3 regions of the Neobacillus niacini genome follow, and region 2 is predicted to be linked to each of the others. Evidence: a T-box and tRNA genes for the amino acid it is inferred to sense, from the RefSeq annotation. Region 2 holds a T-box; the other regions hold tRNA genes.

Region 1 (10,506 bases), 2.2 Mb from region 2:
AGCAAATCGAAGTAAAAATTCTAAAATGACCAGCTCCATCCATTCTCGCTGATTCAATAATTTCATTGCTAATTCCGAGATAGAATTGGCGCAGCATAAAAGTTCCAAATACACTGAAACTATTTAATAGGATAAGACCAGTGTGAGTATCATAAAGGCCAAGCCATCGATATAATAGAAATTGAGTAACTAACAACGTTTGAGGTGGAATCATGAACGTTGCCAATACAATTAAAAAGAGGAAATCTCTTCCTTTAAAATTAATTTTGGCAAACCCATATGCAGCTAAACAGGATATCGTACAGGAAACCAATGTTGTTAGCACTGTTACTTTAATAGAATTCCAATATAATAGAAGGAATGGCATGGAACCTGTCCAAACCTCCTTATAATTTTCAACCGCATTCCATTTTTCTGGAATCCATTGGATCGGAAACGTTAATACATCCTCTTCTACTTTAAAAGAAGCAGATATCATCCACAAAAATGGCATTAGAAAAGCAATTCCGATTAAAATCATAATGATTGTCACAATCAATTTTCTTACATCTAATCTTGCTATCATCTTCCTGCTCCTTTCTATTAATAATTCACCCATTTTTTCTGACCAATAAATTGAATATAAGTAATAATCAAAATAATAACAAACATAACCAATGAAATGGCAGAAGCATAGCCTGTTTTTAGTTCAATAAATGCTTGCTGATACAAATATACAACTGGTGTTATCGTCGAATTTGCAGGCCCGCCGTTGGTCAGTACGATGATTAAATCAAATACTTTAAAGCTCGAAATTACTCCTGTAACAAATAGTAAGAAAGTTGTAGGTGACACTAAGGGAATCGTAATTTTTAAAAATTGAGACCAAGCAGTTGCACCATCCATTTGTGCAGCTTCATATAATTCTTTTGGAATGTTCTGCAAACCCGCCAAGTAAATAATTAAATTAAAACCAATTCCAGTCCAAACCATAATTAACATAACAGAAGGTAAAGAAAAGGTAACGTCTGCTATCCAGCCAGGTGGATTTTCAACCCCAAGTGTCAATAGCAATTGGTTGATAGGACCTTTCGTGGGATGAAAAAGTACTTGAAAGACAACGGCAACCGCTACAATGCTTGATATAAACGGCATAAAATAGATTACTTTAAACAAATCTTTCATATAAACATATTTGTTAATGATAACGGCTAACCCAAGAGACAAAAGTAATGTTATCGGTACCGCTAAAATCAAGAGAACATTATTTACTAACCCTTTAAGGAACAAGGTATTGGTGAGTAATTTCGAAAAATTTTCAAATCCTACAAATTTAGCATTTTGATAGCCAGATACAAAATTCCAATCGGTAAAACTTAACACAAATGAAGATAGAATAGGAAATAATACTAATATAGAAGTTCCAATAAACATTGGCCCAATAAATGCATACCCTGCTAGATTTTCCCTCCAGCCACTAAAAGGAGACCTTTCTTTTGCTCTTTTGCGTACTTTACTTTTTGTGGTTTGAACAACTTTTGTTTCAACTTTTACCTCGCTATTCACAAATTGTCACCCCTTCGTCTTAATTGTAGCTTTAGTATAATTTTTGAAATCGCTTTCAACAATGTTGATTTTTTACATTATTGAGAAAATTTTTACTACTTTTACATTCAACCTATTTTCACGGACACCATTAATTGAATTTCATTCTTTATTTTTACTTATTAGATAATTTTTTTACCTTATAAAAAAAATAGAAAATTACACCTGCCAAGCATGATATATTAATCAATAAGGGGGGAATAACATGCAATTAGGTACATTTTCAAATGTGGTTTATACCTTTTGTGAATGGGTTGCGAGACTAGCCTATATCAATCTATTATGGATTTTATTTACTTTAAGTGGATTCGTCTTTTTTGGATTTTTTCCAGCAACCATAGCAATGTTAGCTACTTTAAGACAGTTTATTCGAAAAAATCATCCGCCTGTGTTACAAACCTTTTGGCATTATTATAAAAAGGAATTCATCAACAGTAATAAATTAGGACTCGTGATCGTCGCAATCGGCTTGATTTTATTGATAAACATCCGTTTTTTGCAAACAACAAATAACATGTCCACTTTTCTATTTTATTCAAGCGTTATTATGAGCGGCATTTATATTCTCATCATTTGTTATACATTGGCTTCCTATGTTGAAATTGAACAGCCATTAGGAGTTCATTTAAAAAATGCCCTTCTGATCACCATCTCCAATCCGATCCCTAGTTTATTTATCATTTTTGGTTTTGCTGCCGTATACTTTGCAGTTACCTATTTATCTGGAGTAGGGTTCTTTTTCAGTGTTAGTATTTTAGGTCTTGTCATCCTATCATCGGCAAATTTGGCATATAAGAATATCCTAAAGAAACAAGAGAATTTAAGCGCAAATTGATTGTAAATTAAATTTAAATTTTCCTTTTTCGGCCGTTCTCTTAAAATAAAAAACAAGCAACGTCTCAACCTAAGTTGAAACGTTGCTTGTTTAATTGTTTTATATCGTTAAATAACTTCCTTAACATCCTCGTTCCTATGTTTACCCACCGTTTTCTTTCGATCTACACGTAACTGCCCCAGTCCGAGCTCAATTGCTTCTCGGTTTAATGATTTAAGTAAGCTGACTACCATTAACACCATAATGAATGAAAATGGAAGTGCAGCAATAATCATAGTATTTTGCAGAGCTTTCAGGCCCCCAGAATAAAGGAGAGCGACTGCTGTAGTAGAGAGAAAGATTCCCCAAGTAGCTTTAATTGATGTACTTGGATTTAGGGATCCATTCGTTGTCATCATTCCTAAAACAAAAGTACCAGAGTCCGCTGATGTAACAAAGAACGTCACAATAATCAAAATAGCAAAAAGGGATAACGCCATACCGAATGGGAACCCTTCTAACACGCCGAAAAGAGATTCCTCGGGAGCTAATGAAGAAATCGAGAGCAGCCCTGATGATTCAGTAAAAATCGCGGCACTCCCAAAGGTTGTAAACCAAATGAATCCAATTAGTGTCGGAACGAGTAAGACACCTACAACAAACTCACGAATCGTCCGGCCCTTTGAGACTCTTGCAATAAACACCCCTACAAAAGGAGCCCATGCAATCCACCAAGCCCAATAAAAAATTGTCCACCCATTAATCCAATTACGTCCCTCTTCGTTTAAGGGAGCAATACGAAAACTCATGTTAATGAAATTTTGCATATAAGTCCCTATTGTATCTGTAAACATGTTAAGGGTAAAAAGTGTTGGTCCAAGGATAAATACAATCAATAAGAGGACAGCCGAGAGCCCCATATTCACATTACTTAGAATTTTAATCCCTTTACTTAGACCCGTTAAAGCCGAAATCATAAATAAAACAGTCACAACGAGAATTATGACAGTTTGCGTTGTCAGCGTACTAGGAACATCGAATAGGTAGGTCAAGCCCCCATTAATTTGCATAGCCCCAAATCCCAATGAAGTAGCCACACCCATAACCGTAGAAATGACCGCAATGACATCAATCGCTTTCCCGACAGCTCCATCCGCATGTTTCCCGATTAGAGGTCGTAAAGTTCGACTAATTAAGCTCAGCTCCCCTTTTCTAAAAGTAAAATAAGCTAGAACCATCGCAATCGATCCATAGATTGCCCACGCATGGATGCCATAATGAAAGTAAGTAAATCTCATCGCATCTTTAATACCTTGATCCGTTCCCTCTTGACCAGTAGGAGAACTAAGCATGTAATGGCTAATAGGTTCATATGTTCCATAGAACATTAACCCAATCCCAATACCCGCACTAAAAAGCATCGCAAGCCAAGTTGGACGTGAAAACTCAGGCTTATCCTCCTGTTTCCCGAGCTTAATCCGGCCAATTGGACTTACTAATAAATAGAAGCACACAAACACAAACAATGAAACAAGCAAAAGGTAATACCACCCAAATGAATCGGTTATTATCCCTTGAGTGCTACTCGTGACCTTTTCTAACGATGTTGGCATTATGATACCCATGAAAACTATACCTACCAATAATACTATTGAAACATAAAAAACAGTTGAAGCATTTTTCATTATTTTTAACTCCCATCTTTGATAAATTCGCAGAGGGTTTTACTTCGTTTGTGAACATATTAAAATGCAAAAACATTTAATGAACGTATTTTTATGAAGTAATATGAAACATAACCCTTAAAATTGCGTTCATGCATCTTACTCTAAATACAACTTGCTAAATCTTGTTAATACCATTATCCTTCTATTTTGGTATGGGTAATAGTTAGTTTGAATACATCAGAGGTATTTAGTATGGATCAGTTTACAGGTTTTTTAGAGGAATAATGAAACTATATCAAAAGGGGATAAACCAAGCAAATTGCATATACCAGTGTATTTTCGGCTCTCGTCTTGATAGCCCTCTGTAGAAGGAAAAATTAATACATATTCTTAATATAACTCACAGATCCTCTTTATACATCCAGTTTTCAAGAAGTATTTTCCTTGGCTGCTAAAATTCCTACTCTCACTCTTTTACGTTTACAACAAAAAACACTCACAAAAGTAAAATTACAACCTTTGTGAGTGTTTTTTGGGTTTTAATGTTTTTTAGATACCGGTGGTCGGGGTCGAACCGACACTCCAGAGGAACACGATTTTGAGTCGTGCGCGTCTGCCAATTCCGCCACACCGGCAAATTCATTGGCAGGGGTAGTAGGAATTGAACCCACACCAAAGGTTTTGGAGACCTTCGTTCTACCTTTAAACTATACCCCTAAATGAAACTTATTTTACTCGCAAAAAACTTTGGTTATTTTCTAACGAAAATAACTTGGTGGAGGGGGACGGATTCGAACCGCCGAACCCGGAGGGAGCGGATTTACAGTCCGCCGCGTTTAGCCACTTCGCTACCCCTCCACATAAAGGAAATCGTAATATGATGGCGGAGGAAGAGGGATTCGAACCCCCGCGCGGTTTAACCCGCCTGTCGGTTTTCAAGACCGATCCCTTCAGCCGGACTTGGGTATTCCTCCGCTGTAAAAACAATCGCATAACTTTTAAAAATATTTGGTTATTTTACTTCGTAAAAAAACCTTGGTAGCGGCGGAGGGGATCGAACCCCCGACCTTACGGGTATGAACCGTACGCTCTAGCCAGCTGAGCTACACCGCCAAATATATCATGTAAAGTTGTTTATGGTGGAGCCTAGCGGGATCGAACCGCTGACCTCCTGCGTGCAAAGCAGGCGCTCTCCCAGCTGAGCTAAGGCCCCATTAATCAAATGATGGTCGGGAAGACAGGATTCGAACCTGCGACCCCTTGGTCCCAAACCAAGTGCTCTACCAAGCTGAGCTACTTCCCGATAAAATATGGCGCGCCCGAAAGGAGTCGAACCCATAACCTTCTGATCCGTAGTCAGACACTCTATCCAATTGAGCTACGGGCGCATATTTAATCGCTATCACGAAAAAAATTTTATTATTTTTCTACGAAAAATAATTTGGTGCCGAGGACCGGAATCGAACCGGTACGGTAGTCACCTACCGCAGGATTTTAAGTCCTGTGCGTCTGCCAGTTCCGCCACCCCGGCAATATTGGAGCGGAAGACGGGATTCGAACCCGCGACCCCCACCTTGGCAAGGTGGTGTTCTACCACTGAACTACTTCCGCATATAAGGAAGATTATTTTGCTTTGCAAAAAATTTTGGTGCGGGTGAAGGGAGTCGAACCCCCACGCCTTGCGGCGCCAGATCCTAAGTCTGGTGCGTCTGCCAATTCCGCCACACCCGCATGTAATATTGCCTTCTAAGAACTAACTAGAAAACTAAGTTGCTAACTTTGCTACGTCATATCAGCGACATTGATAATCTTACAACGATTCACGACAAAAATCAACACTAAATTTTAATTTTTTTTAAGCGAAAAGTAATACAGACATTATTCCACAATATTATCATTCTCAACCTACTCTTTAAAGAAGTTGTTTTGTGAAGAAGAAAAATGGTTTAGAACGTTTTTATTGGGTAAAAATACAATATAATTTCATTCATGAAAAAGGAGATGATGTGACCTTGAGTTACAACCAGAAGAAAGACATCGATAAAATGACCGTAAAGCAGGTGGAACCAGAAGAAAACATAACCATTAATGAGAAATCCCCTGAATTTGATGTAATTGGAACTGCCCTAAATGACCTCCACAGTCCTTTTGAATTCTAAAAAACCCAGTGTATCAAAGGGACTGTTCTCTTTGATACACTGGGTTTTTTACTCACGCTTTAACGCTTTTAATATAATTGCTTCCCCAATAAATGATATAATTTTTTCATCCTGAATGATTATTCTAAATTTATCTTTAATCTTGCTAGAAGATTCAAGAATAAACTTGGTTAAATTATTTTTTTCAAGTTCTGAAAGCTTCATATTTGCACACCACGATTCAAATCGAAACGTCTTCTCAAACCTGTGCCATTCAAAAACTTCCAAACCACTTTCCTCAAGTTTTTGAATCCATTCTGACTTTTTCCAGGCACGAAAATGACTATAATCCCGTATTTTCTCGATTGTATTGTAAAATGCGTCGTATTCCTTAGACTCAGGTGTAACATTATCATCCAATAAAAATTGTCCGCCTGGTTTTAATACTCGATATACTTCCTTTATGAATAAATCAACATTAGGAAAATGATGTGGTGCAATTCTGCAGGTAACGATATCAAACGATTCATCTGTAAGAGGGAGCTGTTCCGCATCCCCTTGAATAAATTCCACATTGCGATGACCGTTTTTATAAATAAAATTCTTAGCTGCTGCCAACATTTCTGCTGTCAGATCAACTGCTGTCACTTTTTTTACGAATGGCGCGAATGCATTTGCTGTATGCCCACCACCTGTCGCAATATCAAGCAGTACTTCCTGTCCATTGACATCTGCCATTTTTACCATCATCAATAAGTCTTTTCCATCCTTATGAATCGAACTTGAAACGTACGAAGCAGCATTGTTTCCAAATTGCTGTTGAACGTCTTTTTTAATATCCATCTGTATCACCTCTTACTTCTAATTTATTCTATCAAGCTAATAAATGAAATTATGAGGTTTTTATGAATTCCAATAAGAAAAACTTATACAGAGTTACATTTCAAATTCAAGTACAACCGGACAATGATCACTTCCCATAACTTCACAATGAATATCTGCAGTTAGTAATGATTCACGAAGGTTTTCTGAAACAATAAAATAATCAATTCGCCAGCCAATATTCCGCTCACGAACCTTAGCCATGTATGACCACCATGTATAGGCTCCTTCTTTTTCTGGATAAAAGTAGCGGTAGCTATCAATGAACCCAGACTCCAGCAGTGTAGTCATTTTCCCTCTTTCCTCCACTGTAAAACCCGAGTTACCTAAGTTAGATTTTGGATTTTTCAAGTCAATTTCGCGATGCGCCACATTTAAATCCCCACAAAGAACAACTGGCTTCACCCGGTCTAGGTCTATCAGATGGGAGATAATTCGATCTTCCCATTCTAATCTGTATCCCAGTCTCGCCAAATCCCTTTGAGAATTTGGCGTGTAAACATTCACTAGATAAAACTTTTCAAATTCTAACGTTAGAATTCGTCCCTCATCTTGCGAAGCCTCATCCCCTAAACCATATCGAACAGATATTGGTTCAAGCTTTGTGAAAACTGCTGTGCCTGAATACCCCTTTTTCACCGCGTAGTTCCAGTATTGATGGTATCCTTCAAGTTCAAGATTGATTTGACCTTCCTGTAATTTTGTTTCCTGCACACAAAAAATATCTGCGTTTACTTCTTTAAAATAATCTAAAAATCCTTTATTTACACAAGCCCTAAGCCCATTTACATTCCAAGATACTAATTTCATGATTAAATCCCTTCCCAAGTTCAATACTTTTCAGGAGAAATTGTAACAGCTTTAGAGAGTGATGAAAAGCATTGTGAATTGAGGTATTCATTTTTTCGGTTCGAAAGCAATATTAAATTTATAAAAGTTATTTTCCTCAGTTAGATGGATCAGATAAAATGGAAATGAGCATTTGAGTAAAAATGACGGGCAAGAAAACAACGATATATTTCAAATCATTCAAAATATTTACAATAAAATTATTAAAAAATTCAAATGTAAGGCTCTACGAAAAATGGCTTGGAAAAAATCCAAGCCATTTCTTATGGAACAAAATATTGTTCAGTTAGTTTTGTTGAAAATAATTGCGAGGCTGGTACAATTTTAATATTTCTCTTTTCAAATTCCTCCATGGATTGAAAAACACCTACAGAACATACTTTACCCGTTACCCCAACATGACCTATCGCAATTCCCTTACCAGTGTATTCCGTTATTTTAGCCAACCTGTTCATCTGTTTTCTGACGTGGCTTGAAGATGATATATCATCCAGGAAAACATCTCTTTTTAAAAGCGGAACATTCATTTCCTCTGCTACTTTAGGGAATTGGGATTTAGGGCTTGTTCCACTATCGATAATATATAACTTCTTTTCCTTCGCTACTTCGACAATCGCTCTAACGATCTCCTCATCCTCTACTGCTCTAGAGCCCATATGATTATTCATACCTACTGCAAAAGGAACGGATTTTAACGCTTCCTTAACCCTCTTTTTCACCTCTTTTGGCGAAAGATCTACTGTAATCGGTTTAGGTCCCAACCAAGAGCGTTTCCCTTTCTTCGGCTCCATCGGTAAATGGACGATTACCTCTATTCCATTTTTATGTGCCCACTCCGCGTGTTTCTTAGAGTTCTCAGTAAAAGGCATAACAGCGGCAGTGATCGGGATATCCCCTTCAAGAAAATCTTTCACACCACCTGTTCCGCCGCCGAAATCGTCAATAATAATGGCTGCCTTAAGCTGATTTTCTCTATTTTTTTCAGCTAATGCCGGATTTTGCATAGAAAGCAAAAGAAATGGAATGAGGCACAGCGCAAATCTTTTCATAAGAACCTCCATGTGAATGTTTTACGTTAATTTGCCCTGTGGTAATGGAATCATTCCAACAAAAAAGGACCTTATCAAAAGGTCCTTCTAGCTTGCATTCTATTCGTCGTATACTTCCACTTTTTCCATGATGTCGCCATTTCTCATGGCTTTCGCAGCTTCAAGACCAGAAGTCACTTTACCGAAAACAGTATGCACCCCATTTAGGTGCGGCTGAGACTCATGAACGATAAAGAATTGGCTGCCGCCTGTATCTTTACCAGCGTGTGCCATTGAAAGAGCACCTGGAACATGTGTGTGTGGATTGCCTTGTGTTTCACATTTAATGGTATAACCAGGGCCACCTGTTCCACGGCCTTCAGGGCAACCTCCTTGGCTCACGAATCCAGGAATTACACGGTGAAACGTTAACCCATTGTAAAAACCGCTAGTTGCTAACTTTTCAAAGTTTGCAACTGTACCAGGTGCCTCGTTTGGATATAATTCAAACTCAATTTTTTCACCGTTTTGCATTTGTATGTGTCCTTTTTTTGCCACAATGAACATCTCCTTTATGTAAAAAAATTCATTTTCATCATACACTTTCCAACGCAGAAAAGAAAGTTTCATGGTTTAATTTTATAAATTTGTGGTATTATAACAGTACCCCTTCCGAACATTCGCTTGTTGCGGGACACTTAACCACTGTACGGACGGAAGGGGTACGTAGTGTCGTTGGTAGCGGCATTACAGAAAGCCAAGACTCCCGTCTTGGCTTTTTTACTGTTCTTTATTTGTTAATTGATAAAATAAAAAAATAAATAAAAAAAACACAAAGTAACCATAGAAACTATATATATGCCTCCACTCACTAGAGTGCTCAAAGAGACCAAATAGTTCTGAAAACCTTTCACTTATCGGCATTAATAAGCTAAGGAATAAAACAATTCCCACTTTCCCCCATTTATTAACCTGTTTCATTTTCATAATAAATACTAAGACAAGAATCGGCAGCCCAATAAATGTAAAAACAAAATTAAATGAAAAAACTTCAGGAAACGGCCGAATCGGGAACATGTACAAATTCTTCCCAACGAAGTAGATATCCAAGCTAGTACCCAGCAAGATGGACAAAACTAATACAGGAGCATATTCTTTAATCAAAAATGGTAATGACTTTTTTTGCCAAGGCGGCAAGTTCAAGCCTTTCGAGCGTTTTACAGTATTCATATTCAATCTCCCCATTGATATGTGGTTCATTGAGTTCCGAGAGATAGTCGGCTGCTTGCCAATCATGAAACCAATCTCCCTTTTCCGCTTCTTGGTGTTGAACGTTTTTCCAGACGTACGTTAAATCTGGACTATAAATTTTTTTAGCTCCCCACCGCAGCTTGCATGCATTTAAACGAAGCTGATAGGGAATCCCAGGAATTCCTTCGTTGACATTATTAAAGATATGCGGCCAGTAATCTTTTCTAGACCCAGTATGGCGGTATGTTTTTGCCCATAGTACAAATTGATTTAATAATTCCTTTTTTTGAAAA
Region 2 (10,506 bases):
GACTGGATTAGAGGGTCCGATAAGGGATGATTTTTATTCAAGGCTCTATCTTACTGCACAACACATGATCAATAAGCCAGATACCAGTGAGATACCAGGTGAAAGTTCGTGAGTAACCCTAGGTTCACTTCAAAGCAGCAGGTCTACAATTTTGACAAGAAGCCACTCGAAATATATATGTTCATCGATCCTTTATGCCCAGAGTGCTGGGCACTCGAACCAATTCTAAAAAAACTGCACATTGAATATGGCCGCTATTTTTCCATTAAACACGTTTTAAGTGGGACTATCGCAAATTTAAATGTTAGCAAAAAGAAAAATTATGAAGTCATTGCCGAATTATGGGAAAAGACAGCAAGCAGATCAGGGATGTCCTGTGATGGAAGCCTATGGTTAGAAGATCCAGTAGCTTCCCCGTATATTGCTTCGGTTGCCATAAAGGCCGCAGAACTTCAAGGAAGACGAGCTGGTATACGGTTTCTTCGCAAAGTACAAGAAAAACTATTTATTGCTAAACAAAACATTTCCCATTTTGAGGTATTAAAATCTTGTGCAAAGAGCGCAGGATTAGATGTTGAGGAATTTATTTCTGATTTCCATTCCGAAAGTGCAGCAAAAGCTTTTCAGTGTGACTTGAAAATCACCACTGAGATGGAAGTACAAGAAATTCCTACCCTTGTTTTTTTTAATGAAAATGCAGAAGATGAAGGAATTAAAATTACAGGTTCTTACCCGTATGAGGTTTATGTTCAAATTCTTGAAGAAATGCTTTCTGAACAGCCAGTTAAAAATCAGCCGCCCCCGTTAGAAACATTTTTGAAATATTTTAAACTAGTCGCTTCGAAGGAAATTGCTGTCGTTTATAACATGTCCATTTCTCAGGTGGATCGGGAAATGAAAAAATTGCTATTACTTCAAAAGGTTGAACAGCTTCCTGCTAAATATGGAACCTTTTGGCGCTATGTAGAAGAGAATTGATTTTGAACATGAAAAGACCTTGCAGTTATAACTGCAAGGTCTTTTTCTATTAATACGAACAAAGGGGATGGGAGAAATTTTTCACGGTCAAACAAAGGGGTATATGTTTGTTGTGATTAACTTCACGTATAGAATATACCATGTAAATGAACCTGATGACAATGCGATTGTGCGTTATTTCACATAATTGTCAAAATATCATATTATGCTATTTTGGACAATACACTATAACTAAGTTGTTTCCGTTACTTAAAAATAAGGTGGCATGTCGAATGAAGAATTTACCTGTAATCTTGATGATTCTCTTTATACTTTTTGGATTTTCTCTCCATATCCTTGCGTTAATGAAGATCTTTCCACTGATCATTAGTATTCCACTTTTTTATATTGGAATTTTTATGTTTCTCTTTTATCTGAATGATCGAAAAAGATTTAAAGGGTTTTAAAGGAGAGTACTCAGGGTACTCTCCTCTACTTGTTAAGATAATAACTGCTCTAGTTCATTTAACTTTTCTTCAAATACTTTACATGCATCCCTGATTGGGTCGGCGCTTGTCATATCTACTCCAGCTTTCTTTAGTACTTCAATTGGATAATCGGAGCTTCCAGAGCTTAAGAAATCAATATAACGCTTTACTGCTGGCTCGCCTTCCTCTAGGATTTGCTTGCTTAATGCGGTTGCTGCACTGAAGCCGGTTGCATATTGATATACATAATAATTGTAATAGAAATGTGGTATTCTTGCCCACTCTAAGCCGATTTCTTCATCAATTACGATATCCTCTTCACCAAAATATTTCTTATTTAAGGCATAATATTCACTGGTTAAGGAATCCGCTGTTAAAGCCTCATTATTTTGGGCCTTTTGATGAATTAAATGCTCATATTCTGCAAACATCGTTTGACGGAATACAGTGCCTCTGAAGCCTTCTAAATAATGATTTAATAAATAGATTCTTTTTTGCTCGTCATCAATTGTTTTTAATAAATAGTCATTCAATAGCGCTTCGTTACAAGTTGAAGCTACTTCCGCAACAAAAATTGAATAATTTCCATAAGGATATGGCTGATTTTTCCTTGTATAGTAGCTATGGACAGAATGGCCAAATTCATGAGCTAACGTAAATAAGTTATTCACATTATCTTGCCAATTCATAAGAATATATGGATTTGTACCATATGCTCCTGAAGAATAAGCGCCGCTTCGCTTTCCTTTATTTTCGTGTACATCTACCCAGCGGTTTTCAAACCCCTCTTTTAGGATCTTTGAATACTCCTCGCCCAATGGAGCAAGCCCTTTGATTACAAGCTCTTCTGCTTTTTTATAAGGAATCTCCATTTTTACATCTTTTACAAGGGGAGTGTAGAGATCGTACATATGCAGTTCGTCTACCCCTAAAACCTTTTTCCTGAGCTTAACGTAGCGGTGCAATAAGTGTAAATGATCGTTTACTGTGTTTACTAAATTATCATACACGCTTTCAGGAATATTATTAGCAGATAGTGCTGCATGCCTAGCAGAGTCATATTTTCTAATTCTTGCATTGAAATTATCCTTTTTCACATTCCCGCTGATTGTGCTAGCGAAGGTATTGCGGAAATTCCCATAAGTGTCGTAAACAGCTTTAAAGGCGTCACGTCGAACTCTTTGGTCAGCACTTTCTAGAAAACGGATATAACGACCATGGGTAATCTCAACCTCTTCACCATTTTCATCTTTTACGGAAGGGAACTTTAAATCTGCATTATTTAACATTCCGAAGGTATTACTGGAAGCATCCATTACTTCACCAGCTTCTGCTAACAAAGCTTCCATTTCTGCTGACAAAACGTGTGGTCTCTGAAGGTTAATCTCCTCAATCGCATGCTCATAAAGCTTAAGTTCAGGTTTTTCTTTTATAAATCCATTAACCTTGCTTTCCTCTAATGAAAGTATTTCAGGAACAATAAAGGCTAATTGACTGCCAGCTTGTGAATAGAGGTTTTTCATTCTATCATCTAATCCCTGATAAAAGGAATTTGTTGTATCCTGGTCATAACGCATATGAGCGTATGTATATAACTTTCCTATTCTTTCAAGGAGCTTATCCTGAAACTGGAGAGCATTATAAAGAGCATCTGCACTCTCCCCAAGTTTCCCTTCAAACTCTTTAATCCCAGAAATCTGACTCTTTACATCTTGAAATTCATTTTCCCACTCTTTATCGTTAGCAAAGATATCCTCTAATCTCCATGTATCTTCAACCGGAATTTCACTTCTTGAAGGCAACGCCTTTATCGTAGCTTCGTTTGCCATATTTCTTCCTCCATTCAAAATTTATTCGGATTACGAAAAAAATTTACCCCTGTTAATATTCTCCTTTTTTATTGTTTTTCCTTTATTTTTTTAGTTTTACCCATTATATTATGCCCTAAAGTTATATTTCATTTATAGTTTCTAGGATGGTCTTATATTTTTGATGAAATTCATTCCTTCGTTCCTCCTTTTCCCGATTAGATTTTGGAACGGAGATTTTAGTTTGAAGTTGAAAGACCGTTTCAGTTTTTTTTATAAGAATTCCGAGTTTTTCTAGTTGAAATAAATACTCTTTCACAGCATGAAAAGACTTTTCATTCGTTATTTGTGGAATATTCCTGATGATAATCTCATTATTCATGATTCTCTTACTGTAATTTCTTTCAACTTCCTTTAAATTAACAAGCTCATAAAGTGTTTTATTTAGCAATACATCTAAAAATAAATAGGTTTGCCAAATAATTGCAGGTGTTTGAATGAATAAAGAATGACGAACAGGTAAACCAATTTCTGGGGGAAGCAAATATAAGTTGAGGTTATGAATATAGATTTCACGAAGAAATCGATGGAGCTCGGGACTCGGATGGAGTGACCAATTTAATGTGAATCTCTCCATCTCCTTTGACCATTTCGCGAAGCTGAAATAATTATTTATTTGCGGTGCTAAAACTTCTTCCAATTTAGTATTTTCGAGGGAATGATAGGTGATGTTGGCGACTGCATTTTTTATAGAATAAGGATAGACCGAACTGAGGATTTTAAATTGTTTTTCTTCGGGGCAATAAGAAGGCAGTATCAATTGGCTCTCCTCTGTTTTTCTAAAAAAGAAATAATCAAAGTTTGATAAAGAGAAGACACTATTCCTTTTGGTTTTCAGATGCTTACTGCCTTGGATCCAAAGAGGAATGTAATTTTGTTGGCGATAGGCCTCTGTTCGCTTCTTAAATATTTCTTCTGTAATTGGTGAACATTGATATTCTAATGCGTATTTCTTACCATCGTAAAGGAATAAAATATCAGGGCGCTGTTTAATTATAGAATCATAATATTCTAATTCTACAGGAATTCTTTGTCTTTCCAGCCACTGATAAAGCTGCAGTTTTCCTTTCATATGATAAATCGTTTCTCCTTCATAGAATTCCCTGCAAACCGTTCCGCTTCGGTGTGCAAAGTGGTAAATTCTTTGAGTCCCCAGCTTAAGTGAAACTCGCTCCCCACAAGCTGGACAAAAAAATTTTTCATTTTTTCGTATAAACATGAGTGTCTCCTTGTTATACTCCTTACCTAAGCTAAAAATGGTACCTGAATGTGTTTGTGCCGTCAGCAATGGTTATCAACCTCCTTTTCTTTCTTACATTCGTGTTATCTAATTGGAAATCCTTTTTTATAAAAAAAGAAAACCCGCCAATTTGACGAGTTTGTGAACTTATAGCAGCGGTGATAGTAACCTAGCAGTAGATTCAATCAACCGTAATCCGATATGTCTTTTTCTAAAAGATGTTAATTCAAGCTGTTTCGCATATTCTAGATCATTAATATACTCCGCCACAAGTTTCTGAGTGCTTTTGGTACGAAATAAGAAAGCATTTACCTCAAAATTTAAATGAAAACTGCGCATATCCATATTAGAAGTTCCAATAGAAGCGAGCTCATGGTCAACAATAACGATTTTACTATGCATAAACCCGCGTTCATATTCATAGACCTTTACACCAGCTTCTAAAAGCTCAGGAAAGTAAGATCTAGAAGCATGAAAGACGATTCGTTTATCAGGGCGATTAGGAACAAGTAATCTTACATCAATGCCGGAAAGCGCAGCTACTTTTATCGCTGAAAATATATCTTCATCCGGAATAAAGTATGGTGAGGCAATCCAAACAGATTCCTTTGCCGAAGTAATCATCGAGAAAAAGATATTCTTAATTACACTCCATTCATTGTCCGGACCGCCAGCAATTAATTGAACGCCGCCATGATTTTTTTCATCTATTTGCGGAGACAAATATTCGGCAGTTAAGAAGCTGTGATTCGTCATGTAATACCAATCTTGTAAAAAGATTAATTGCAGCGATCTTACAGCTTCTCCTCGCAACATTAAGTGGGTGTCCCGCCAAAAGCCATAAGTGTCATTTCTTCCTAAATATTCATCACCAATATTTAGCCCGCCTACAAACCCAATCATTCCATCAATCACAATAATTTTACGGTGATTTCTGAAATTAAATTTATTATTTAAAAACGGCAGCTTAACAGGACCAAAACAAACTGTTTCAATCCCTGCATTTTTTAAATCATTAATAAATCTTTTGGATAATCTCCAAGAACCCACTGCGTCATACAAGAATCTTACCTTTACCCCTTGTGCAGCCTTTTCAATTAAAATTTTCTTTATCTCTCGTCCAATTTCATCATCTCTTACAATATAATATTCCATATGTATATGATGTCTGGCTCTATTCAATTGCTCAAGGATGTGATGAAAGGTTTCCTTCCCGTTCGTTAGTACCTTCGTTGCGGTGTCAAAGGAAATTGGACTATTCCCCAATTTTTGCGCCAACGTAAATAGCCTAGCTTGGTGCTCGGCCATTAATCCAAGTTTTTCTTCACTTCTCGGGTCATCTTCACCCTCCACAGTCAAGAAAGCTTGTTTGTCGAGAAAATACTTCTTCCGATACATTTTCTCCTTTCGGTAATTTCTTCCGAAAAGTAAATAGAAAAAGAAACCCACTAGTGGAAAGCTACCCAATACCACCAGCCAGGTAATGGTTTGTGTCGGGTGTCGATTCTCTAAAAATATGACGAATGCAATAAAAATAACAGAAAGCGTTATCAATAGGCTCAAAAAACCAAATATTCCAACCTGTAAATACTCCTTAAAGAAAAACATAAGTATGGATAGAACCAGTACAAACAATACAACCCTTACTGTGTTTTTCAGTCTCATCACCCTCAAAAAGTTTTTATACCTATGTAAAAAATACCGATTTCAAAAATCGAAATCGGCACGTTTATTTAAAATGTTTTCTTATTTCAGCAAAAACATTCTCAGAAATTATCTTTTTCCCATACTCATGGATTCGATGAATAGTGAGTTGTGTTTCATAACCATATTCAAGCAGAATACTTAGAATATCATCAATTTCATCTTCTTCAAATAAATCTTCTGGAAACTCAGTATATAAATAATATTTATTTTCAAAGTTGTACAACACAGTAACCAAATCATCAAGTCCGCCACGATTTGATAACATAATGACATCTTCAAAATCTTTGAAAGCAATTAAAAACTCTAACGACTCTTCTTCGAGTAAAAGATCATCATCATCATCTCGATTTCCAGGATTGAAATGGTGATCCAGGATCTCTTCTATGTTGCCATCAACAGGCAGATCCTTTAATTTTTCATTTGGGATTGGCAGCTCAAACTTTTGTCCATCCTTTGACACCTGTGCTTTTGTCACAAGAATTTCTAGCCCTTTCTCTAATGCCTGCACTTGGATCCACAGCGGGCCTTCGACAACAAACTCTTCTTCTTGATGTACTTCATCCATCATTTCCCAGAAAAGCTCCTCACTTCGCTCCCGATTGTACCAAATTTCTTCACGATCGAAGCCTCGTTCTTCTATATCACCATAAGAAATGTAAAACTTTACTGTATTCTCATTAATTCGTTCGATTTCCATCGTTACCTCTCCCTTCCGTTTCCTTATTGAAGGGACAAAATACCCCCAGCAGACAATGCTTTTTGGCAATTACCCATTTACCCAAGTAGAAAGGATTAATTATTGTAATGTAAAAAAAGATTATAATCCCTGTACTTTTATTTTATGACAAAAGTATTAAATTGGGAAATAAATTTACTCCTAATTGCAAAAACCATTCATTTGCCTATTAATTAGATATTCCTTATATTGTAACAAAATGACAGAGAAATCTCAAACCAAAAGAGGTGCAAAAAAAGCCTTCAGATTTGAAGGCTTAGTCTCATTCGTTTTAATTTACCATACGCTGAGCTTCTCTTAATTGGAAGGTACGTACTCTTCTAGGTAAAAAACGTCGAATTTCGTCCTCATTATATCCAACCTGAAGACGCTTTTCATCAATAATAATTGGACGGCGTAATAAACCAGGATTAGCTTTAATTAATTCAAATAAATCCTGAAGCGGCATGGTATCTAAATTAACATCTAATTTTTGAAAAGTCTTTGATCTTGTAGAGATAATCTCGTCTGTACCATCCTCAGTCATACGAAGGATTTCTTTAATCTCTTCAATCGATAATGGCTCAGAAAAAATATTTCTTTCGGTATATGGAATTTCATGTTCTTCTAACCATGATTTTGCTTTTCGGCATGATGTACAACTTGGTGAAGTGTATAATGTTACCATTTGTCTCCACACTCCTCTTTTAATTACTATTCAAATCTATAGTAAATCTATCCATATTTATGTTTCTTTAATTAAAATGATTATAAATAAGTAATATATATCATTAATTATACACCACTGTTTCTAAAAAAGGTATCCCTTTTTCAAATTTAATTAAATGTCAAACTTTTAGCCTATTTAAATTTATTCATTATATTAGACGTTTAAATATTGAAAAGGTTTCATTCTTTCTATACCCGGAAATATTCTCAATTAAACCTCACTTGGTGAAAACGCATTCATTTTTGTATAACTTTTAATGTTTTTATAACTTTACCTCTTTTAATAACATCCAAGTTCTTTTAAAATATACATGAGGAGATTTAACATTATAAGCAGTTGATTATAACTTAGAATGGAAATATGGAGGTATATTCATGGCCGGCTACATAGCTGATTTATCGATGGTTGCGATTTTAATTATTGGAATTACTGCATTTATGGGGGTACTCACGAATGGTTTTGGTGAAAAGGCTTTCGGAGGAAAAAAGCGCTCTGAATTTGTTGACCAAAGTGCGAGATTCCAAACGGGCTGGAAAAGTGTTGGCGGGAAGAAGAAGTAATCCTTCATTTACTTGATTCCAAATTTACATTTATTTATAATAGGTATAAATAAATTATTTACTTTAGCGATGACAAAGAGTAGTACGTATTTTTAACCGTTTCAGAGAGTTTGTGGCTGGTGAAAACAAACACGGAAAAATACCGAATGGACTTTTGAGCTTCTTTCTGAACTTCTAAAATGATTAGTAGGAAAAGACGTTAACCTTGCGTTAAAAGGATTCCTAGTCTATCCATTCTAGATAGATCTGGATTGAGTGACTCTTTTTGAGTAATTAGGGTGGTACCGCGAACCATTCGTCCCTATCGTTTTTAGGGATGAATGGTTTTTTTATTTATATAAATAATTAGGAGGATTTCGGTCATGAAAACGATTTTTTCAGGTATTCAGCCAAGTGGAACCATTACACTTGGAAACTATATTGGGGCAATGATGCAATTTGTTGAATTGCAGAATGACTATAACTGCTACTTTTGCATCGTTGACCAGCACGCGATAACAGTTCCTCAGGATCGTTTAGAGCTTCGAAAGAATATTCGCAGCTTGGCGGCACTTTATCTTGCCGTTGGGATTGATCCAAAGAAAGCAACCTTGTTTATCCAATCGGAAGTTCCCGCTCATGCCCAAGCAGGTTGGATGATGCAATGTATTGCTTATATAGGTGAATTGGAAAGAATGACTCAATTTAAGGATAAGTCAGCTGGTAAGGAGGCTGTTTCTGCAAGTTTATTAACCTACCCGCCACTAATGGCCGCAGACATTCTTTTATACAATACCCATCTAGTTCCGGTTGGTGAAGATCAGAAGCAGCACATGGAATTAACACGTGATTTAGCAGAAAGATTCAATAAAAAATATGGGGAGATTTTAACCATCCCAGATATTCGAATTCCTGAAGTCGGAGCAAGGATTATGTCGTTACAGGAACCAACAAAGAAAATGAGCAAATCTGATCCAAATAATAAAGCTTTTATCACACCTTTAGATGAGCCAAAACAAATTATTAAAAAGATAAAAAGCGCAGTTACAGATTCAGAAGGAATTGTTAAATTTGATAAAAGTAACAAGCCAGGAATTTCTAACTTACTGTCTATTTATTCCATTCTCGGCAAAAAGACCATTGCTGAGCTTGAAGCAATGTATGAAGGCAAAGGCTATGGTGATTTCAAAGGCGATTTAGCACAAGTAGTCGTAGATGTATTTGAACCAATACAAGAAAAATATAAGAACTTAATGGAATCAACTGAACTAGACAGAATTTTGGACGAAGGCGCTGAGAAAGCAAACCAAGTCGCAAGCAAAACCGTAAAAAAAATGGAAAATGCCATGGGATTAGGCAGAAAAAGAAGATAAAGAAAACAGGTCACGAAAGTGTTTACTATCGTGACCTGTTTTTTAATTTACTTTCGGCCCATGCTCCATTTCCCATAGCTTTTCAAAAAATGGCTGACCTTTTATTAAATTCTCACAAAAAGTTTCATGCTTTTTAGACCAACCGTATTTCGTTTCCTCAAACAACTGCTCCCATGCTTTCTCAAAATTCAATTCCTGAATCGCCGAGTATCGCTCTGGACACCATTCAGTAAACCAATAACGGACTTCTGCTTCGTTCTTAGATGTATGTAATTGATCAAGTGCCATAAATAACAACTGTTTTAGCTGACGCTCTTTTCGGGTTAATCCCGTCATTAATTCCGGTTCAGGTGATAAAATATGAAAATCTTTATCCACTGTATTCTGTTGAAAATGATATTTTTTTGCATCATGATTGGCAATCATTTCATAGACAAGCTGTTCCTGTCTTGGTATGAGTCTGCTCTTTCTAATTGGTATTGAATACCCAATCGTATCAACTGCTAAAATTCCAACCCCATCTGTAACCACGAAGCAGTACTCAAGTTGAACCCTTTCATGGTTTTTCCTTAAATATGCCTTTTGAAAAATATCATCTAGAAGCTGTTGAGGTAATTCTGAGAGATCGTTCTCAATATAGTGAAAGAGAATCGGTTCTACTTTTAACAAAGGAGCTTGGTCTAACAGCTCTACACCATCATCTTTGCGCCATTCATGAAAGTGGCACACATTATACCCGTTTTCTTCACCTTCAAACCAATTTACCCAAACATCATGAAGATACAACATTGTACAACCCCTCACTTCAAGAAACTGTTTGTCAATCAGTATGGTCAGACAGAAGTTAATTTATTCCTTAAGAACCAAATACTCTTTGATGAGGATAAAA
Region 3 (10,506 bases), 260 kb from region 2:
GGGTTCGTTATTATTTTCCTGCTAATGTACTTTATTGTAAGAGTAATAGGTATTTATAAAAAAGAAATCATTCTTTTCTTTCGTAAGTTTTCTAATGGAATTCTTACCTTAAACCTAAGCATGGACAGAAAGTCATTTTTAACAAACCTAGAGGCATTGGGATTTTATAAACATACCGATACCAAGCTTGTCGAAGAACTGAAAAAACTTATTGCAAAAGCAGAAAAACCTGTTGAGCCAGTAGAAGGTCCGCTGCCTCAACCGCTATAAATTTATGATTCAAATAAACATTAAAAGGTGTGTACTTATATGTACACACCTTTTAATAACATTTTTAAGCCTTTTCCTTTAATCTTTCTCTAATTTCATCTAGTGCAGGCAAACCCGTCATGGCGCCTTTTTTGGTGGTAGCTATACTGCCGGAAACACTTGCGAATTGGATAACCTCTTTCATTTCCTGTTCCGAAAACTCAGCCAGGTTTTTTGCAGAATCATTGATAGAAAAAAGAATTCCGGAAACAAACGCATCCCCAGCCCCAGTCGTATCAACCACCTTGCATTCTAACGCAGGAACTCTTCCAATCTGCCCTTTAAATCGGTATAAACATCCCTTATCGCCTAATGTCACCAATATCAGCGGCAAATCAGGTAATTGACCTAGTCCTTCTTCCACGTTGCTGCATCCTGTTAAAAAGATGAGTTCCTCATCGGACACCTTTAGAATATCTGCATAGGAAAGTGTTGCAAGGATGGTCTCCCTTGCCTGATCTTCAGATTCCCACAAACCTAAGCGGAGATTCGGATCATATGATAGCAGCATACCCTTTTCTCTCGCCAGCTCGACCGCCCGAAGTGTGGCTGATTTAGCAGGCTCACTGATTAATGAGATTGAACCGAAATGAAAAATCTTATGCTGTTCAAATAGTGCAGGATCCAATTCCTCTTTTTTTAAGAATCGGTCCGCGCTTGGATTGATGTAAAAACTGAAACTCCGCTCCCCGGAAGACTCCAATGTAACAAACGTGAGGCCTGTTCTAGCTTCGTCTGTAGACTTCATCGATTGCGTATTAACACCGTAATCTGTCAAAGTTGCCTGAAGGAAGTTCCCCAGCACATCATTTCCGACCTTACCAAGAAACGTCGCCTTCCCTCCAAGTTTTGTAATTCCAACTGAAACATTAGCCGGTGCACCGCCTGGAGCTTTTTGATAAGTTAAATTGTCAGACTCGAGCGGGATAAAATCAATAAGGGCTTCGCCCAAACATAATACTCCGTTCATGATCATCACCTCTATCTAACCAAGATTCCACTTGGTCCATGTAAATTCAACATCTCCTTGAATACTGATCGTCACGTCCTCAGGATTGGGAAAATACCGTGCCGTAAATACTTCTTCACCGTCATTAACAAAAATCTCTAAGGAGGAATGGTCCATTAAAATTTGCAACTTAGAAACAGAAGCTATTTTGCATGATCTTTTTTCGAATTCACCTGTTTTAAAATTTCTTCTTTTTAACGTAAACTTGTCAGAATCAAATTTTAAGTATGCTTCGTTCCGAAATGAGATTTCAAATGGACCGGCTTTTTCGAAATCTACGAGCAACTCCATTGAAATGCCTTCGCATATATTTCCTTCCACAACTTCTTGATCTTTTCGCAGCTTCTTTAGTTCCTCCACTGGTTTCTGTAAAATCTTCCCGTGTTGAAGTTCTAATTCTCTTGGGATGGTTAGGGCATGTACCCAATGATTCACGATGGTCGGCTGATAGGCTTCCTGCTCATCGGTGATTCCCATCCAAGCGTACAGGATCGTTCTCCCAGACTCATTCGTAAAGGTTTGTGGTGCATAGAAGTCAAAGCCACGGTCTAGCTCGGTAAATGGTCCATGCTGAAACTTCACACTCTCCAAATCTAACTCGCCAGTAAAATATCCAGATTGAAACAAATTATGATAGAAGTCCCCGTCTGGCTCAAGTCCCTGCGGCGAAACCAATAAGACATCTTTACCATTCAAATGAATCAGGTCTGGACATTCCCACATATAGCCAAAGTCCTCAAGCCCATTCATTCCAGAGCCGGCAATCGGACCCGCTTCCTCCCAATGATATAAGTCTTTTGAGTGGAATAATACCACTATGCCCTTTTCATCCAAAGTTTGCGCACCCACAACCATATACCAGTTTTCATCTTTTTTCCAAACCTTCGGGTCGCGAAAATGGGCTGTGTACTGTTCCGGAAGCCGCAAAACCGGACCATGCTTTTCAAAATGGATTCCATCTTCAGAAACCGCAAGGCATTGATAGGTTTCCCGGGTTCCATCTTCTTGCTTCACATTTCCTGTATAAAAGAGATACAGTTTTCCATCCGCTTCTACCGCGCTGCCAGAATAACAGCCATTTATTTCATACCACTCACTTGGAGCCAAGGCAATCGGCTCTTCACGCCAATGGACCATATCCTCAGAAGTAAAGTGTCCCCAAAACTTAGCGCCATGCGCCGTATCAAATGGGTTCCACTGATAAAAAACATGATAAACCCCTTTAAATTGGATCAATCCATTGGGATCATTTAATAATCCAACGGGCGGCATGAGATGGTAGTCTAATCGGTAAGGATCATTGATTACCTTATTCCTATATTTTTCTATTTCTTTGTATGCTTTTTGAATAAGGATTTCTGTCATGTTCAGAACCTCCTATATAAAAAGAAAAGGCAAGTTCAACCTTGCCTATTTCTCCACTTCTTTATCTGAATAGCCAAACATCCAAGTTAAAATGAAGGCTACGGCAATCGCAACGACGTTTACTAAAATATATTGTAAAATCTGCCCATTTAGATAAAGCAGTATTCCAGGAATAACGGTAACGGCCATACCTGTTGCCTTTAATCCAAGAATGGAAGCTAAGAATCCGCCTGCTGCACCACCGATCAATGCCATGATAAATGGTTTACCGTAACGGAGGTTTACCCCGAAGATCGCTGGCTCGGTGATACCTAAAAATGCTGAAAATGAAGATGGAAGTGCCAATGCTTTTAATTTTGCAGACTTTGTCTTTAATCCTACTGCCAAAGCTGCTCCACCCTGTGCTGCAACCGCACACGTTACAATCGCGTTATAAGGATTGTTTTTGAATTCAGCCAGCAGTTGAATTTCTAACATATTGAATACGTGGTGAACACCTGTGATAACAATCAGTTGGTTTAATCCACCGATTAATAGACCTGCCAATCCAAATGGCCAAGACAGTACATTTGTCGCAACATTCAAGATTCCTTGCTCAACTGTATGGAAGATTGGGCCGATGACTAACAGTGCTAGAGCACTCATCACGAGCAGTGTAACAAAAGGTGTAACAATTAAATCCAATGCTTCAGGAACACGTTTTCTAATGGCTCTTTCAAGCTTCGCTCCAATAATACCGGCAATAAAGGCTGGAATCACTGAACCTTGATAACCAACTACCGGGATAAAGTCGAAAAAACGCAGCGCATCTGCACTACCGCCTGCAACTGCATAGGCGTTAGGTAAGGCAGGTGAAACAAGCATAAGTCCGAGTATTAATCCAATAATCGGAGTTCCGCCAAATACTCTAAACGTTGACCAGGCAACTAGTGCTGGCAGGAAGATAAAAGCTGTATCCGTTAATACCTGTGTAAAGAGCAGAAAGTTTTGTGATACATCCTCCGGCTTCATTCCAAATAAAGCTAAAATTTGGTCTTGCATCACCAAGCCGCGAAGACCCATAAAAAGTCCAGTCGCTACTAGAACCGGAATAATCGGTACAAATACATCACCAAAGGTACGAATTGCTCGTTGAAATTTCGTTCCGCTTTTTACTGCTTCTTTTTTCTGTTCAGTTGCGGATTTTGTATCCAGACCTAAATTTGATACTTCTTCGTATATTTTATTAACTGTACCAGTACCAAATATAATTTGGTATTGACCGGAATTATAGAATGCTCCCTTTACTTTATTGATTTGTTCTACCTGTTCTTGATTGATTTTTTCTTTATCATTGACCATGATTCTTAGCCTTGTGGCACAATGGGCTACTGATTGAATATTCTCCTCGCCCCCAACAGCTTCGATCACTTCTTGTGCAATTTTGCGATTTTCTGACATCGTATTCACCTCAGTTTTTATTGTGGAATCGATTCCAGATAGAAGAAAAAAAAGATTTCTTTTATTTTGTGGAATTAATCCTAAATTTATACTTTGTGGAATCGATTCCCTTTTTTAAAAAAATAAAGTGTAACCGTTATGGAATCGATTACACATTGATTATATACTGGAACGTTCAAGAAGTCTATACTTAATTGTCTTAATCGCTTCGTGGTATTTTCCACCATTTATCTGCTCTAATAATAAACTTGCCGCCTCGCGTCCTGCCTCTTCCACTGAAAAATCTATCGTGGTCAAAGGAGGAGAGATATGTCTTGCCAGCTCCGAGCCACCCATTCCGGCAACAGCAATATCCTTTGGGATAGAAAGGCCTTTATCTTTAATATATTGGGAGGCACCAATTGCAAGTCGGTCGGTCACAGCCAACACCGCATCAGGTGTTCGTTTGGTTGTTGCCATAATGGTTTTCATGCATTCATAACCAGAATCGACATTAAAAATTCCTGTCTGCACCCAGCTGTCCTCAACCTCTAACTGATTCTCTTTCATCGCGTCCAAATATCCTAACTTCCGCAAATACCCTACAGAACGGTCTTCCTCAGTTACACCAATAAAGGCAATGTTCTGATAGCCTTTTTGAATCAAAAATTGAATCATATCTTTAGATGCCTGATAATCATCAAACAGAACGTTGGCCATACCGGAGACATGCTGACCTACCATTACAAATGGAATTTTTAACTGATAAATTTCTTCCACTAATAACTGGTTAATATTGGTCGCCGACAGGATTATCCCATCGACATGCCTGCTTTTTAACAGCTTTAAGTATTCAATCTCTTTTTCCGGATTGAGATTGGTGTTAGCTAGTAGGATTTGATATCCCTCTTTTGCAAATATTTCATCCAGGCCTTTTACAAGCCGGCTCGATGTTTCCGTACTAATTTTCGGGAGAATCACACCAATAACCTTTGTTTTTTTCGTACGTAATGATTTAGCATTTTCACTAGGGATATACCCCGTTTCTTCAATTACCTTTAATACTTTTCTTTTTGCTTCCTCACTAACGTAACCAGCATTATTTATGACTCTGGAAACGGTTGTACGTGAAACATTTGCCCTTTCGGCTATTTCTTTAATTGTTAACATCTATGGGTCCTCCTGGACTCAAATTATCATATACCTATTTTACACAATTATTTTAACAGACAGAAATGAAATATTCGTAAACAGCGTATATCTTATTCTTTACTGGAAAAATTAACTTAGAAACCAGGTTCGGTGTTCTTGGGAGAAAAAATTATTTATACAGCTAGTTTATTATCTACTTTTTCCTCAAGAATAAACTTTAAAAGTTTTTTAGACTGCGGTAAGGCAACCCCTACAATTGGTCCTAATAGGAAGGCAATGATTATTGTTCCAATTCCTACTGGTCCTCCCAATGCCCAACCAAGCATTAGTACTATTACTTCCATTCCGCTGCGAACCCGTTGGATACTCCAGCCTGTCTTACCGATAATCAAAAGCATAATTCCATCACGCGGTCCAGAGCCCAAATCAGCCGACATGTAGATTCCTGTTCCACCCCCCATGAGAACTGCACCTATGCAAAAGAATATGACAGCACCTATTACACTATTGATACTTGGTAATAGCCAGATAAAGAAATCCGTAAATAAACCAATCAACAGCATATTTAAAAAGGCACCAATCTTAGGCAGTTTTTTCGTTGCAACGGAGGAAACTGTTAATAATAGAAAGCCCATAATGATAGACCATGTGCCAATCGATAGACCAATTCGCAAAAACAATCCATAGTGAAAAACATCCCAAGGACCGATTCCTATTAACTTTCCTTCAACTGTTAAGGCAATGCCCAACCCAAATACGATTAATCCAAAAATAAAAAAAGACCAGCGGCAAATCCATTCTTTTCTCATGACTGCTCCTCTAAATACAATATTTTCTCCTTGGTACTATACCATAACTAGTAAACTAAAAATATATAAAATATATGGAATCTAGCAGAACTTTAACCGATCGTGATTCCAGCGTAATATAAGGAAACCCAACTTGCAGAGACATCTACGGATAAATCTTTCACATTTACTAGGTAACTACAAAGATAAATGTGATTGATCCAACGGGAACGAAATGCTCGAAATATCCAAATAGCGTAAAGCATTATCTCATATCAGAAAAACTTTAAGACCAGAGCCTTTAATAACAAGAAAAAGCACTCACAAACGTTGATTGAACAACATTTGTGAGTGCTTTTTAGATACCGGTGGTCGGGGTCGAACCGACACTCCAGAGGAACACGATTTTGAGTCGTGCGCGTCTGCCAATTCCGCCACACCGGCATAATAAAATTTTTGTAAAGGTAATGCCGAGGACCGGAATCGAACCGGTACGGTAGTCACCTACCGCAGGATTTTAAGTCCTGTGCGTCTGCCAGTTCCGCCACCCCGGCGCAATAAAATGCGCTATTAAATCTAAGTAAAATTTGAAAGGCGGCAACCGGATTCGAACCGGTGGTAAAGGTTTTGCAGACCTCTGCCTTACCACTTGGCTATGCCGCCATATTATGGAGCGGAAGACGGGATTCGAACCCGCGACCCCCACCTTGGCAAGGTGGTGTTCTACCACTGAACTACTTCCGCAAATTGGCTGGGCTAGCTGGATTTGAACCAACGCATGTCGCAGTCAAAGTGCGATGCCTTACCGCTTGGCTATAGCCCAATGTAAATCAATGTTTTATTAAAAATAAAATTTCATGGGGCGACTGATGGGAATCGAACCCACGAATGCCTGAACCACAATCAGGTGCGTTAACCACTTCGCCACAATCGCCATAATCAAATAAATTGGCAGGGGTAGTAGGAATTGAACCCACACCAAAGGTTTTGGAGACCTTCGTTCTACCTTTAAACTATACCCCTATAGATGGAAAGTTATTTTCACTATCGTGAAAAAACATTGGTTATTTTCTTTAGAAAATAACTTGGTGGAGGGGGACGGATTCGAACCGCCGAACCCGGAGGGAGCGGATTTACAGTCCGCCGCGTTTAGCCACTTCGCTACCCCTCCACATAATATGAAGTTTCAAACTAATGGTGCCGGCTAGAGGACTTGAACCCCCAACCTACTGATTACAAGTCAGTTGCTCTACCAATTGAGCTAAACCGGCAAGCATATAATCAATAGAATAAAAATGGTGGCTCAGGACGGAATCGAACCGCCGACACAAGGATTTTCAGTCCTTTGCTCTACCGACTGAGCTACTGAGCCACATTATTATTGCCTTTTCAAAAAGAAAATGGCGGTCTGGACGGGACTCGAACCCGCGACCTCCTGCGTGACAGGCAGGCATTCTAACCAACTGAACTACCAGACCAAATTGCGGGGACAGGATTTGAACCTGCGACCTTCGGGTTATGAGCCCGACGAGCTACCGGACTGCTCCACCCCGCGACAATAAAATTGAATCCAAAACATATATGGTGGAGGATGACGGGATCGAACCGCCGACCCTCTGCTTGTAAGGCAGATGCTCTCCCAGCTGAGCTAATCCTCCATGCTATAAAACTTTGTTAAATTAATAATGGTGACCCCTACGGGATTCGAACCCGTGTTACCTCCGTGAAAGGGAGGTGTCTTAACCACTTGACCAAGGGGCCATACAATATAGATAGTGTTTTTATGGCGGAGAGCAAGGGATTTGAACCCTTGAGACAGGGTTACCCGCCTACACGATTTCCAATCGTGCTCCTTCGGCCACTCGGACAGCTCTCCATAAAAGAATGGCTCCGCAGGTAGGACTCGAACCTACGACCGATCGGTTAACAGCCGATAGCTCTACCACTGAGCTACTGCGGAATAATTATAGAATTGCAGCCTGGCAACGTCCTACTCTCACAGGGACAAAGTCCCAACTACCATCGGCGCTGAGAAGCTTAACTTCCGTGTTCGGTATGGGAACGGGTGTGACCTTCTCGCCATTATTACCAGACTGTTTTTCTCAAAGACAATCTTTATTATACTGTCTTTTTGAGATTTTTCAAGAGGTTTTTGAAAAAAATTCATTCCCTCAAAACTAGATAATTTCAGAAGAAGTTTGTAAAACGAGTTCGCATTAAAAATTGGTTAAGTCCTCGAACGATTAGTATCAGTCAGCTCCACATGTTACCACGCTTCCACCTCTGACCTATCAACCTGATCATCTTTCAGGGTTCTTACTAGCTTGACGCTATGGGAAATCTCATCTTGAGGGGGGCTTCATGCTTAGATGCTTTCAGCACTTATCCCGTCCGCACATAGCTACCCAGCGATGCCTTTGGCAAGACAACTGGTACACCAGCGGTGCGTCCATCCCGGTCCTCTCGTACTAAGGACAGCTCCTCTCAAATTTCCTGCGCCCACGACGGATAGGGACCGAACTGTCTCACGACGTTCTGAACCCAGCTCGCGTACCGCTTTAATGGGCGAACAGCCCAACCCTTGGGACCGACTACAGCCCCAGGATGCGATGAGCCGACATCGAGGTGCCAAACCTCCCCGTCGATGTGGACTCTTGGGGGAGATAAGCCTGTTATCCCCGGGGTAGCTTTTATCCGTTGAGCGATGGCCCTTCCATGCGGAACCACCGGATCACTAAGCCCGACTTTCGTCCCTGCCCGACTTGTAGGTCTCGCAGTCAAGCTCCCTTGTGCCTTTACACTCTGCGAATGATTTCCAACCATTCTGAGGGAACCTTTGGGCGCCTCCGTTACTCTTTAGGAGGCGACCGCCCCAGTCAAACTGCCCACCTGACACTGTCTCCCACCCCGATAAGGGGTGCGGGTTAGAATTTCAATACAGCCAGGGTAGTATCCCACCGACGCCTCCACCGAAGCTGGCGCTCCGGTTTTTCAGGCTCCTACCTATCCTGTACAAGCTGTACCAAAATTCAATATCAGGCTACAGTAAAGCTCCACGGGGTCTTTCCGTCCTGTCGCGGGTAACCTGCATCTTCACAGGTACTATAATTTCACCGAGTCTCTCGTTGAGACAGTGCCCAGATCGTTACGCCTTTCGTGCGGGTCGGAACTTACCCGACAAGGAATTTCGCTACCTTAGGACCGTTATAGTTACGGCCGCCGTTTACTGGGGCTTCGATTCAGAGCTTCGCTTGCGCTAACCCCTCCTCTTAACCTTCCAGCACCGGGCAGGCGTCAGCCCCTATACTTCGCCTTGCGGCTTCGCAGAGACCTGTGTTTTTGCTAAACAGTCGCCTGGGCCTATTCACTGCGGCTCTTCGAGGCTATTCACCTCAAAAAGCACCCCTTCTCCCGAAGTTACGGGGTCATTTTGCCGAGTTCCTTAACGAGAGTTCTCTCGCTCACCTTAGGATTCTCTCCTCGCCTACCTGTGTCGGTTTGCGGTACGGGCACCTTTTATCTCGCTAGAGGCTTTTCTTGGCAGTGTGGAATCAGGAACTTCGGTACTATATTTCCCTCGGCATCACAGCTCAGCCTTAATGGTAAGCGGATTTTCCTACTTACCAGCCTAACTGCTTACACGCACATATCCAACAGTGCGCTTACCCTATCCTCCTGCGTCCCCCCATCACTCAAACGATAAAGAGGTGGTACAGGAATATCAACCTGTTGTCCATCGCCTACGCCTTTCGGCCTCGGCTTAGGTCCCGACTAACCCTGAGAGGACGAGCCTTCCTCAGGAAACCTTAGGCATACGGTGGATGGGATTCTCACCCATCTTTCGCTACTCATACCGGCATTCTCACTTCTAAGCGCTCCACCAGTCCTTACGGTCTAGCTTCAACGCCCTTAGAACGCTCTCCTACCACTGACACCATATGGTGTCAATCCACAGCTTCGGTGTTACGTTTAGCCCCGGTACATTTTCGGCGCAGAGTCACTCGACCAGTGAGCTATTACGCACTCTTTAAATGGTGGCTGCTTCTAAGCCAACATCCTGGTTGTCTAAGCAACTCCACATCCTTTTCCACTTAACGTAAACTTTGGGACCTTAGCTGGTGGTCTGGGCTGTTTCCCTTTTGACTACGGATCTTATCACTCGCAGTCTGACTCCCACGGATAAGTCTTTGGCATTCGGAGTTTGTCTGAATTCGGTAACCCGATGAGGGCCCCTAGTCCAAACAGTGCTCTACCTCCAAGACTCTTACAACGTGAGGCTAGCCCTAAAGCTATTTCGGAGAGAACCAGCTATCTCCAAGTTCGATTGGAATTTCTCCGCTACCCACACCTCATCCCCGCACTTTTCAACGTGCGTGGGTTCGGGCCTCCATCCAGTGTTACCTGGACTTCACCCTGGACATGGGTAGATCACCTGGTTTCGGGTCTACGACCACATACTCAAAC

Evidence for each region. A T-box is a leader RNA that pairs with one kind of tRNA and senses whether it is charged. The one in region 2 lies ahead of trpS (tryptophan--tRNA ligase), so its partner is inferred to be a tRNA-Trp.
Region 1: it encodes a tRNA-Trp, which carries the amino acid that the T-box ahead of trpS (tryptophan--tRNA ligase) is inferred to sense. The anticodon was not compared.
Region 3: it encodes a tRNA-Trp, which carries the amino acid that the T-box ahead of trpS (tryptophan--tRNA ligase) is inferred to sense. The anticodon was not compared.

What each region holds. Positions count from the first base shown of each region.
Region 1 is NZ_CP183883.1:3,158,212-3,168,717, reverse strand. It holds gene ACN6MT_RS15660 (carbohydrate ABC transporter permease) at 1-565, opposite strand, end outside; gene ACN6MT_RS15655 (carbohydrate ABC transporter permease) at 583-1,545, opposite strand; gene ACN6MT_RS15650 (YesL family protein) at 1,790-2,419, shown strand; gene ACN6MT_RS15645 (glycine betaine uptake BCCT transporter) at 2,527-4,083, opposite strand; tRNA gene ACN6MT_RS15640 (tRNA-Leu) at 4,620-4,700, opposite strand; tRNA gene ACN6MT_RS15635 (tRNA-Trp) at 4,709-4,782, opposite strand; tRNA gene ACN6MT_RS15630 (tRNA-Tyr) at 4,839-4,923, opposite strand; tRNA gene ACN6MT_RS15625 (tRNA-Ser) at 4,947-5,039, opposite strand; tRNA gene ACN6MT_RS15620 (tRNA-Met) at 5,102-5,178, opposite strand; tRNA gene ACN6MT_RS15615 (tRNA-Ala) at 5,203-5,278, opposite strand; tRNA gene ACN6MT_RS15610 (tRNA-Pro) at 5,292-5,368, opposite strand; tRNA gene ACN6MT_RS15605 (tRNA-Arg) at 5,377-5,453, opposite strand; tRNA gene ACN6MT_RS15600 (tRNA-Leu) at 5,508-5,596, opposite strand; tRNA gene ACN6MT_RS15595 (tRNA-Gly) at 5,602-5,676, opposite strand; tRNA gene ACN6MT_RS15590 (tRNA-Leu) at 5,712-5,796, opposite strand; gene ACN6MT_RS15585 (hypothetical protein) at 5,994-6,224, shown strand; gene ACN6MT_RS15580 (class I SAM-dependent methyltransferase) at 6,273-7,046, opposite strand; gene ACN6MT_RS15575 (exodeoxyribonuclease III) at 7,140-7,895, opposite strand; gene ACN6MT_RS15570 (divergent polysaccharide deacetylase family protein) at 8,198-8,983, opposite strand; gene ACN6MT_RS15565 (peptidylprolyl isomerase) at 9,083-9,520, opposite strand; gene ACN6MT_RS15560 (CBO0543 family protein) at 9,743-10,192, opposite strand; gene ACN6MT_RS15555 (DUF2515 domain-containing protein) at 10,119-10,506, opposite strand, start outside.
Region 2 is NZ_CP183883.1:5,376,470-5,386,975, forward strand. It holds gene ACN6MT_RS26380 (globin) at 1-112, shown strand, start outside; gene ACN6MT_RS26385 (ClpXP adapter SpxH family protein) at 109-978, shown strand; gene ACN6MT_RS26390 (hypothetical protein) at 1,251-1,424, shown strand; gene pepF (oligoendopeptidase F) at 1,457-3,274, opposite strand; gene ACN6MT_RS26400 (competence protein CoiA) at 3,396-4,601, opposite strand; gene cls (cardiolipin synthase) at 4,701-6,212, opposite strand; gene mecA (adaptor protein MecA) at 6,283-6,957, opposite strand; gene spxA (transcriptional regulator SpxA) at 7,268-7,663, opposite strand; gene ACN6MT_RS26420 (hypothetical protein) at 8,080-8,265, shown strand; T-box leader at 8,326-8,571, shown strand; gene trpS (tryptophan--tRNA ligase) at 8,628-9,617, shown strand; gene ACN6MT_RS26430 (YjbA family protein) at 9,660-10,406, opposite strand.
Region 3 is NZ_CP183883.1:5,636,139-5,646,644, forward strand. It holds gene ACN6MT_RS27610 (hypothetical protein) at 1-270, shown strand, start outside; gene ACN6MT_RS27615 (aminoimidazole riboside kinase) at 335-1,279, opposite strand; gene ACN6MT_RS27620 (sucrose-6-phosphate hydrolase) at 1,295-2,683, opposite strand; gene ACN6MT_RS27625 (sucrose-specific PTS transporter subunit IIBC) at 2,729-4,123, opposite strand; gene ACN6MT_RS27630 (LacI family DNA-binding transcriptional regulator) at 4,283-5,272, opposite strand; gene ACN6MT_RS27635 (YczE/YyaS/YitT family protein) at 5,428-6,063, opposite strand; tRNA gene ACN6MT_RS27640 (tRNA-Leu) at 6,406-6,486, opposite strand; tRNA gene ACN6MT_RS27645 (tRNA-Leu) at 6,511-6,596, opposite strand; tRNA gene ACN6MT_RS27650 (tRNA-Cys) at 6,635-6,705, opposite strand; tRNA gene ACN6MT_RS27655 (tRNA-Gly) at 6,712-6,786, opposite strand; tRNA gene ACN6MT_RS27660 (tRNA-Gln) at 6,791-6,865, opposite strand; tRNA gene ACN6MT_RS27665 (tRNA-His) at 6,901-6,976, opposite strand; tRNA gene ACN6MT_RS27670 (tRNA-Trp) at 6,992-7,065, opposite strand; tRNA gene ACN6MT_RS27675 (tRNA-Tyr) at 7,129-7,213, opposite strand; tRNA gene ACN6MT_RS27680 (tRNA-Thr) at 7,238-7,313, opposite strand; tRNA gene ACN6MT_RS27685 (tRNA-Phe) at 7,339-7,414, opposite strand; tRNA gene ACN6MT_RS27690 (tRNA-Asp) at 7,444-7,520, opposite strand; tRNA gene ACN6MT_RS27695 (tRNA-Met) at 7,524-7,597, opposite strand; tRNA gene ACN6MT_RS27700 (tRNA-Val) at 7,625-7,700, opposite strand; tRNA gene ACN6MT_RS27705 (tRNA-Glu) at 7,729-7,803, opposite strand; tRNA gene ACN6MT_RS27710 (tRNA-Ser) at 7,827-7,918, opposite strand; tRNA gene ACN6MT_RS27715 (tRNA-Asn) at 7,928-8,002, opposite strand; rRNA gene rrf (5S ribosomal RNA) at 8,020-8,135, opposite strand; rRNA gene ACN6MT_RS27725 (23S ribosomal RNA) at 8,266-10,506, opposite strand, start outside.